Regions from separate parts of the Spirillospora sp. NPDC047279 genome, predicted to be linked through region 1. Evidence: riboswitches for the same ligand, from Rfam matches in the RefSeq annotation. Region 1 holds a riboswitch; the other holds the start of a gene.

Region 1 (3,282 bases):
AGCTCGTACCCCTCGCGGCGCATGTTCTCGACCAGGATGGCCAGCGCCAGCTCGCCGCGGCCCTGGACCTCCCAGGTGTCGGGACGCTCGGTCGGCAGCACGCGGATGGAGACGTTGCCGACCAGCTCGCGGGCGAGGCGGTCCTTGACCATGCGGGCGGTGACCTTGGTGCCCTTCTCCCGGCCGGCCATCGGGCTGTTGTTGGTGCCGATGGTCATGGAGATGGCGGGCTCGTCCACCGTGATCAGCGGCAGCGGGCGCGGGTCGTCGGGGTCGGCGATGGTGTCACCGATCATGATCTCCGGGATGCCGGAGATCGCGATGATGTCGCCGGGGCCGGCCTCGTCGGCGGGCTTGCGCTCCAGCGCGTCCGTCATCAACAGCTCGGTGATCTTGACCCGCTCGATGCTGCCGTCGTGGCGGCACCAGGCGACCTGCTGGCCCTTCTTGATCGTGCCCGCGTAGATGCGGCAGAGCGCGATCCGGCCCAGGTAGCTGGACGCGTCGAGGTTGGTGACGTGCGCCTGGAGCGGCGCGTCCGGGTCGAACGAGGGCGCCGGGATCGTGTTCTTGATGACCTCGAACAGCGGCTCGAGGTCCTCGCTGTCGGGCTGCTCGCCGTTGCCGGGCTTGTTGAGCGACGCGCGGCCGGCGCGGCCGGAGGCGAAGACGATCGGGAACTCGATCTGGTCCTCTTCGGCGTCGAGGTCCATGAAGAGCTCGTACGTCTCGTCGACGACCTCGTCGATGCGCGCGTCGGGCCGGTCGGTCTTGTTGACCACCAGGATCACCGGCAGCCTGGCCTCCAGGGCCTTGCGCAGCACGAAGCGGGTCTGGGGGAGGGGGCCCTCGCTGGCGTCCACCAGGAGGACGACGCCGTCCACCATCGACAGCCCGCGCTCGACCTCGCCGCCGAAGTCGGCGTGGCCGGGGGTGTCGATGATGTTGATCGTCATCCCGTTGTGCCGGACCGCCGTGTTCTTGGCGAGGATGGTGATGCCCTTCTCACGCTCCAGATCATTGGAGTCCATGACGCGGTCATCGACGTCCTGGTTCTCGCGGAAGGCGCCGGACTGCCAGAGCATGGCGTCGACCAGCGTGGTCTTGCCGTGGTCGACGTGGGCGACGATCGCGACGTTCCGCAGGTCATCGCGCGTGGAGAAGGGCATGCGAACTCGCTTGGGTGATGGTTGGGAATCGCCGCAGACGTGCGGCCCAGCCAATTCTACTTGGCGCGCAAACCCGCCCCGGCCTTCCGCGGCCGACACCAGCCACGATTACTCCTTCATGGGCCCTTTGTGTACAGCTCTGGCCGCCGCCCCTCCAGTGCGGTGACCAGCCTCACGACCACCCGTCCGCGCCGGCCCGGCACCCGTCCAACCGCGGAACCGGGGTCAGGTACGTGCCCGCGCCGCCGTCCTGCGATGTGGCGAAGGTCTCGAACCCTTCCGAACGTGCGGGCGGCGTCCAGATCGTCTGAAACCCTTGCGACCAGGGCGTTCTCGCCATCCGGCGGCATCCAGTCGCATGTCCCTTTTGGTCGCCGCATTTGCCGTAATTTGCCATCCCTTTGTACGCTCCTGCGGATCCGGCCGCTCGACGTCCGACAGGGACGGTGGCCGGACCGCCGAATCCCCGCCGAGGGGAACCGGGGAACCAACACCCCCTGGGGCGAATCCGCGTTCGCGCGGTAGGGCGACTCCTGGCCCGAGCCCGTCAGCTAACCCGGTAGGCGGACGAGGAGAGGAGAACACCGGCTTGTCACCGGACCCCCAGCGTCGCCGTTTCGTCATGTCCATCGCGGCCACCGCCGCGGTCGTCGCGACAGGCGCCGTCATCGCCCCCGCGCAGGCCGCCCCCGCCGCCCTGGTCGCCGCCCCCTTCGCGGCTCCCAGCCCCTCCGGCAAGCCCACCGAGAGCGAGCTGCGCAAGCGCCTGAACGCCCTCAACACCGAGGCCGAGAAGCTCACCGAGCAGTTCAACAAGTCCCGCGTCGAACTCGGCAAGGCCCAGCGCGCCCTCCGCGAGGCCACCCGGACGGCCGCAGCCCTCGAGGCCCAGGCCGCTCCCGCCCGCGAGCAGCTCGGCCGCCTGGCCGCGAACAACTACATGACCGGCGGCCCGGACATGATGTTCACCACCAACGGCACCACCGAGGGCCTCTCCGACTCCGCCTACCTGGCCCAGAACCAGGCGTCGGTCGTCAACGCCCTCCAGGCCCGCATCGACCAGGCCAACCAGGCCCGCCGCGACGCCGAGACCAAGAACACCGCCGCCACCCAGGCCGCCGACCGGGCCCAGAAGGCCAAGGCCGCCGCCAAGGCCAAGGTGGACGAGGTCACCAAGCAGCTCGACAAGCTGACGACCACCCGCACCAAGGACCCCACGTCCGGCTACACCGCCGTCATCAAGGGCTCCGACCTGCCCGCCAGGATGACCCGCAAGGCCCTCGGCAAGCTCGGCAGCCCCTACGTCTGGGCCGCCGCGGGCCCCAACAGCTTCGACTGCTCGGGCCTCGTCGTCTGGGCCTACGCCCAGGTCGGCAAGTCCGGCCTCCCGCACTACACCGGCGACCTCTTCCAGCTGGGCAGCAAGGTCGACAAGGGCTCCCTCCGCGCCGGCGACCTGGTCTACTTCGGCGGCAGCCTCCACCACATGGGCATCTACGTGGGCGGCGGCCGCTACGTCCACGCCCCCCAGACCGGCGACGTCGTCAAGATCTCCAAGCTCTCCGAACGCTCCGACTACGCCGGCGCCAACCGAATCTCCTAGCCCACCCGCCCCACACCCACTTGAGCCGTCCGCCCTGGCCCGCCCCGGAGCCACCCCCGACGGTCTCGCCCCCACCCCGCACTGCGCCCGACCCTGCGCTGGCTTGCGCTGCACCTGGCCCTGTGCCGCTCCGCGCTGCGCCTGGCCCCGCACTGCGTTGCTCCGTGCTGAGCCCGACCCCGCGCCGCCCTGTGCTGCGCCCGGACATCGCGCCGGGCCCGTGCTGCGCCTGCCCCTGCGCTGCTCCGTGCTGCCCCTGCCCCTGCGCTGCTCTGTGCTGCGCCTGTCCCTGCGCCGCTCCGCGCTGCGCCCCGCCCTGCGCCGCTCTGCGCTGTGTACGGCCTGCGCTAGGTCGACTTTGCGCCGCGTTCGATGATGCGGGGCGCCCACTGGGCGCGGTGCCCGGCCCATGTCGCGCCGGCCAAGGGCCGGCCCGGCCCGCGTTACGCCAGTCGGTGTTGCTCTGCGCTGCGTTCATCCTGTGCCGCGCCGACTTTGCACTGTGCCGCG
Region 2 (3,282 bases), on a different contig from region 1:
GGCGTGCTGGGCGTGCACGACGACGTCCGGCGCCGGGCCAACATGTCGTTCACCTCCGAGGGCGCGACCATCGCCCTGCTCGGCGAGACCCGCGAGGAGTTCGGCGGCTCGGAATGGGCGCACGTGGTCTACGGCCACCTGGGCGGCCTCCCGCCGCTGGTCGACCTGGCCGCCGAGGCCGCGCTGGCCTCCGTCCTGGTCACCGCCGCCCGCGAGGGCCTGCTGACCGCCTCGCACGACGTCTCCGACGGCGGGCTGTCCCAGACCCTCGTCGAGTCGTGCCTGCGCGGCGGCCTGGGCGCCCAGATCACGCTGCCCGGCGACGCGTTCGTGTCCCTGTTCAGCGAGTCCGTCGCCCGCGCCGTGGTCGCGATCCGGCCCGGCGGCGAGGCCCGCCTGGCCGCCCTGTGCGAGCAGGCCGGCGTCCCGGTCGCCCAGATCGGCGTCACCGGCGGCGACGCCCTCACGGTCTCCAGCCGCGAGGAGGAGCTCTTCTCGATCCCGCTCGCCGAGCTGGGCGAGGCCCACGAGCGGACCCTGCCCAGCTACGCCGACTGAGCCACGACCGCGAACGCCCGGCCACCCCGCGAGGGTGACCGGGCGTTCGCGCGTCAACGGCCGTCGTGGAGCCCGCCAGGCCCAACGACAGCCGGGCGGGTCCTAGAAGACCGAGACGTGGACGTGGTCGTAGTGGTTGGCGGTCACGCCGCCGCGGTTGCTCATGGACGACCAGCCGGGGCTGCGCATGTCGTAGATGCGCTGCCGCCAGATCACGTACTTGACGCCCAGCCTGTCGGCGTTGGCGATCGCGTAGGCGGCGGCGCGGTCGCCCTGCTGCTGCGCGCTGCCCGTCGCCATCTGGCCGCCGGTGGTGACCATGAAGTCGCAGGCCTGGCCGGTGGCGTGGTCCTGCGGGTCGCCGCCGGAACGTACGCACCCGATGGTCGGGAACGGGCCGAACTCGGTGTCCAGGACGTCGTGGACCTTCTTCATGCGGGGCGTGACCCCGGCCATGCCGACGCTCGGGGACTCCGGCTTGTACTTCTTGAGCAGCACCTTGACCCGGGCCTTCTGCTTGACCAGGTCCTTGATCTGCTTCTCGAGCTGCTTGATCTTGTTCTGCGCCTCGGCGCGGGCCTTCTCCTGCTGGGCGACCAGCTGCTGGATCTGCTGGACCTTGCCGGCCTGGTTCTGGGCCACATGGCTGACCAGCGACGCGTTGTTGAGGTACGTGGAGGGGTCGTCGTTCGCCAGCACGGCCACGGAGGGGTCGGTGCCGCCCGTCATGTACTGCGAGGCCGCGATCTGGGCCACCAGCCCGCGGGCCTGGGCCAGGTCCTCCTTGAGGTCCTGAGCGCGCTGCAGGGCCTGCTTGACGTCGTGCTGCGAGTCGCGCAACCTCGCGAGGTCGCCGCCGTACGCCTTGTCGAGCCTCTCGATCTGGGCGTTCAGCTTGCTGACCCGCCCGGCGTCACCCGGGTCGGCCTGGGCGGCCGGGCCGGTGACGGTCGCGCTCGCCACCAACGGCACGAGGCCGGCGACGGCGACGACGGCGCGCCGGGCACGACGCCAGCGAGTGGAGGTGGGGGTCTCCACGCTTCTCCTCTCCTCATTCGCCTACCGGGTTAGCTGACGGGTTCGGGCCGGGAGTCAGCCCTATCGGATCCGCTGGTTGCGGTCCCGAATTCACCCCGGCCGGAAGCGCGGTGACGCTCCGGCATGTGGGTCCCCGGTTCCCGCGCGGCATGGCGCGGGACTCGGCAGGTTCGGCCAGACTGCCCGGTGGGCCGTGGCGAGTCACCGACCGAATGCCAATGAACTGCAAGGAAACGTTCGTTACTTCGCCAAGATTAAACCCCTGGGGCGGGTGTGCCGCCAGCGAGTCCCGGAACCAGGGGCGCCGCCTGGAAACCGGGCCATCCTATGTGACTGGTTTCACAGCTTGGCCTTGTAGAGCAGCTTGTTGGGCGTGCCACTGGGCAGACCCTTCAGCCGGCCGGACGTGGCGTTGGCCTTGAGCCACTTCTCGACCTCCGCGAAGCCCGCCCTGCGGTGCGTGGTCAGGTAGAGCGCCGCGACGCCCGCCACATGGGGGCTCGCCATCGAGGTGCCGTCGAGGACCTCACGGCCCTTTCCGGGCCAGGTGGAGGTCACTCCGACGCCCGGGGCGTGGATGTCGACGCACGTGCCCCAGTTGGAGAAGCCGGCCCTGCGGTCGCGCGAGTCGCTCGCGCCGACGGTCACCGCGCCGGCGGCGCCGGCGGGCGAGGTGTTGCAGGCGTTCTTGCCGTCGTTGCCGGCCGCCACCGCGACGACGACGCCGGACTTGGAGAGATTGGCCACAGCCGTGTTGAGGGCGGCCGACTTGGGGCCGCCGATCGAGATGTTGGCCACGGCGGGCTTGGCCGCGTTCTTGCGCAGCCAGTTGACCGCGGCGACGACGTTCGACATCGGGCCGGTGCCGTCGCAGCCCAGCACGCGGAGCGCACGGATCCTGACCTGCTTGGCGACGCCGTAGCGCTGGGAGCCGATGGTGCCGGCGACATGGGTGCCGTGGCCGTTGCAGTCGGCGCCGCTGGAGAAGCCGGGCGCCTTCCATGCGATCGACGCGCGCCCCTGGAACTGCGGGTGCTTCACGTCCAGGCCCGTGTCGACGACGTAGGCGTTCACGCCGCGGCCGGTCGCCCGGTAGGTGTACGACCTGCTCAGCGGCAGCGCGCGCTCGTCGACGCGGTCGAGACCCCAGGGCAGCCCGAGGCGCTGCGTTCCGCTGATCGAGACGAGCTGGTCGTGCTCGATCGCGGCGACGTTGCGGTCGCGGCGCAGCCGGTCGAGCTGGCCGGCGTCGAGCCTGGCGGCGAAGCCGTTGAGGACGCCGTCGAACCGCTCCGCCGCGGCGGCCCTCGCGTTCCGCACGGCGGACGCGGTGGAGGCGCCGTCCTTGAGGGTGACGATGTACTTGCCCGGGATCGGCGTGCCTTCGGCGGCCGTCACCTGGACCAGTGCGGGGTCGGAGCCGCCGGCCAGGACGGGGAACGCGGCCGCACCGGCGACACACGCCGCGGCGGTGCCGGTGATCAGCAGCCTTCGGGGGACAGCCCGCACGGGGAGGACTCCTTCAGTCGCGGCCACGCCGGGGGTCTCGGGCGCGGCGACCATGATCAGGTGAACCGACAGAGCGGTACCTTATTGGATTCCTCCCGAAATCTGCAGCGAGAACGGGCAAACGGTGCGAGTCGGCCGCTCAGCTCTTGCTGAGTTTTCCCTGGTAGCCGGGGGTGG

The links. A riboswitch is a leader RNA that binds a small molecule or an ion and turns the genes downstream of it on or off. The one in region 1 is predicted to bind cyclic di-AMP.
Region 2: another riboswitch for cyclic di-AMP. It lies ahead of ABZ810_RS01225 (hypothetical protein); the one in region 1 lies ahead of ABZ810_RS22565 (C40 family peptidase).

The regions. Positions count from the first base shown of each region.
Region 1 covers NZ_JBEYUA010000008.1:300,253-303,534, forward strand. Annotated here, with positions in the region: gene typA (translational GTPase TypA) at 1-1,169, opposite strand, end outside; cyclic di-AMP (ydaO/yuaA leader) riboswitch at 1,616-1,751, shown strand; gene ABZ810_RS22565 (C40 family peptidase) at 1,792-2,772, shown strand.
Region 2 covers NZ_JBEYUA010000001.1:243,133-246,414, forward strand. Annotated here, with positions in the region: gene purL (phosphoribosylformylglycinamidine synthase subunit PurL) at 1-558, shown strand, start outside; gene ABZ810_RS01225 (hypothetical protein) at 661-1,596, opposite strand; cyclic di-AMP (ydaO/yuaA leader) riboswitch at 1,599-1,773, opposite strand; gene ABZ810_RS01230 (S8 family peptidase) at 1,936-3,105, opposite strand; gene ABZ810_RS01235 (protein kinase) at 3,245-3,282, opposite strand, start outside.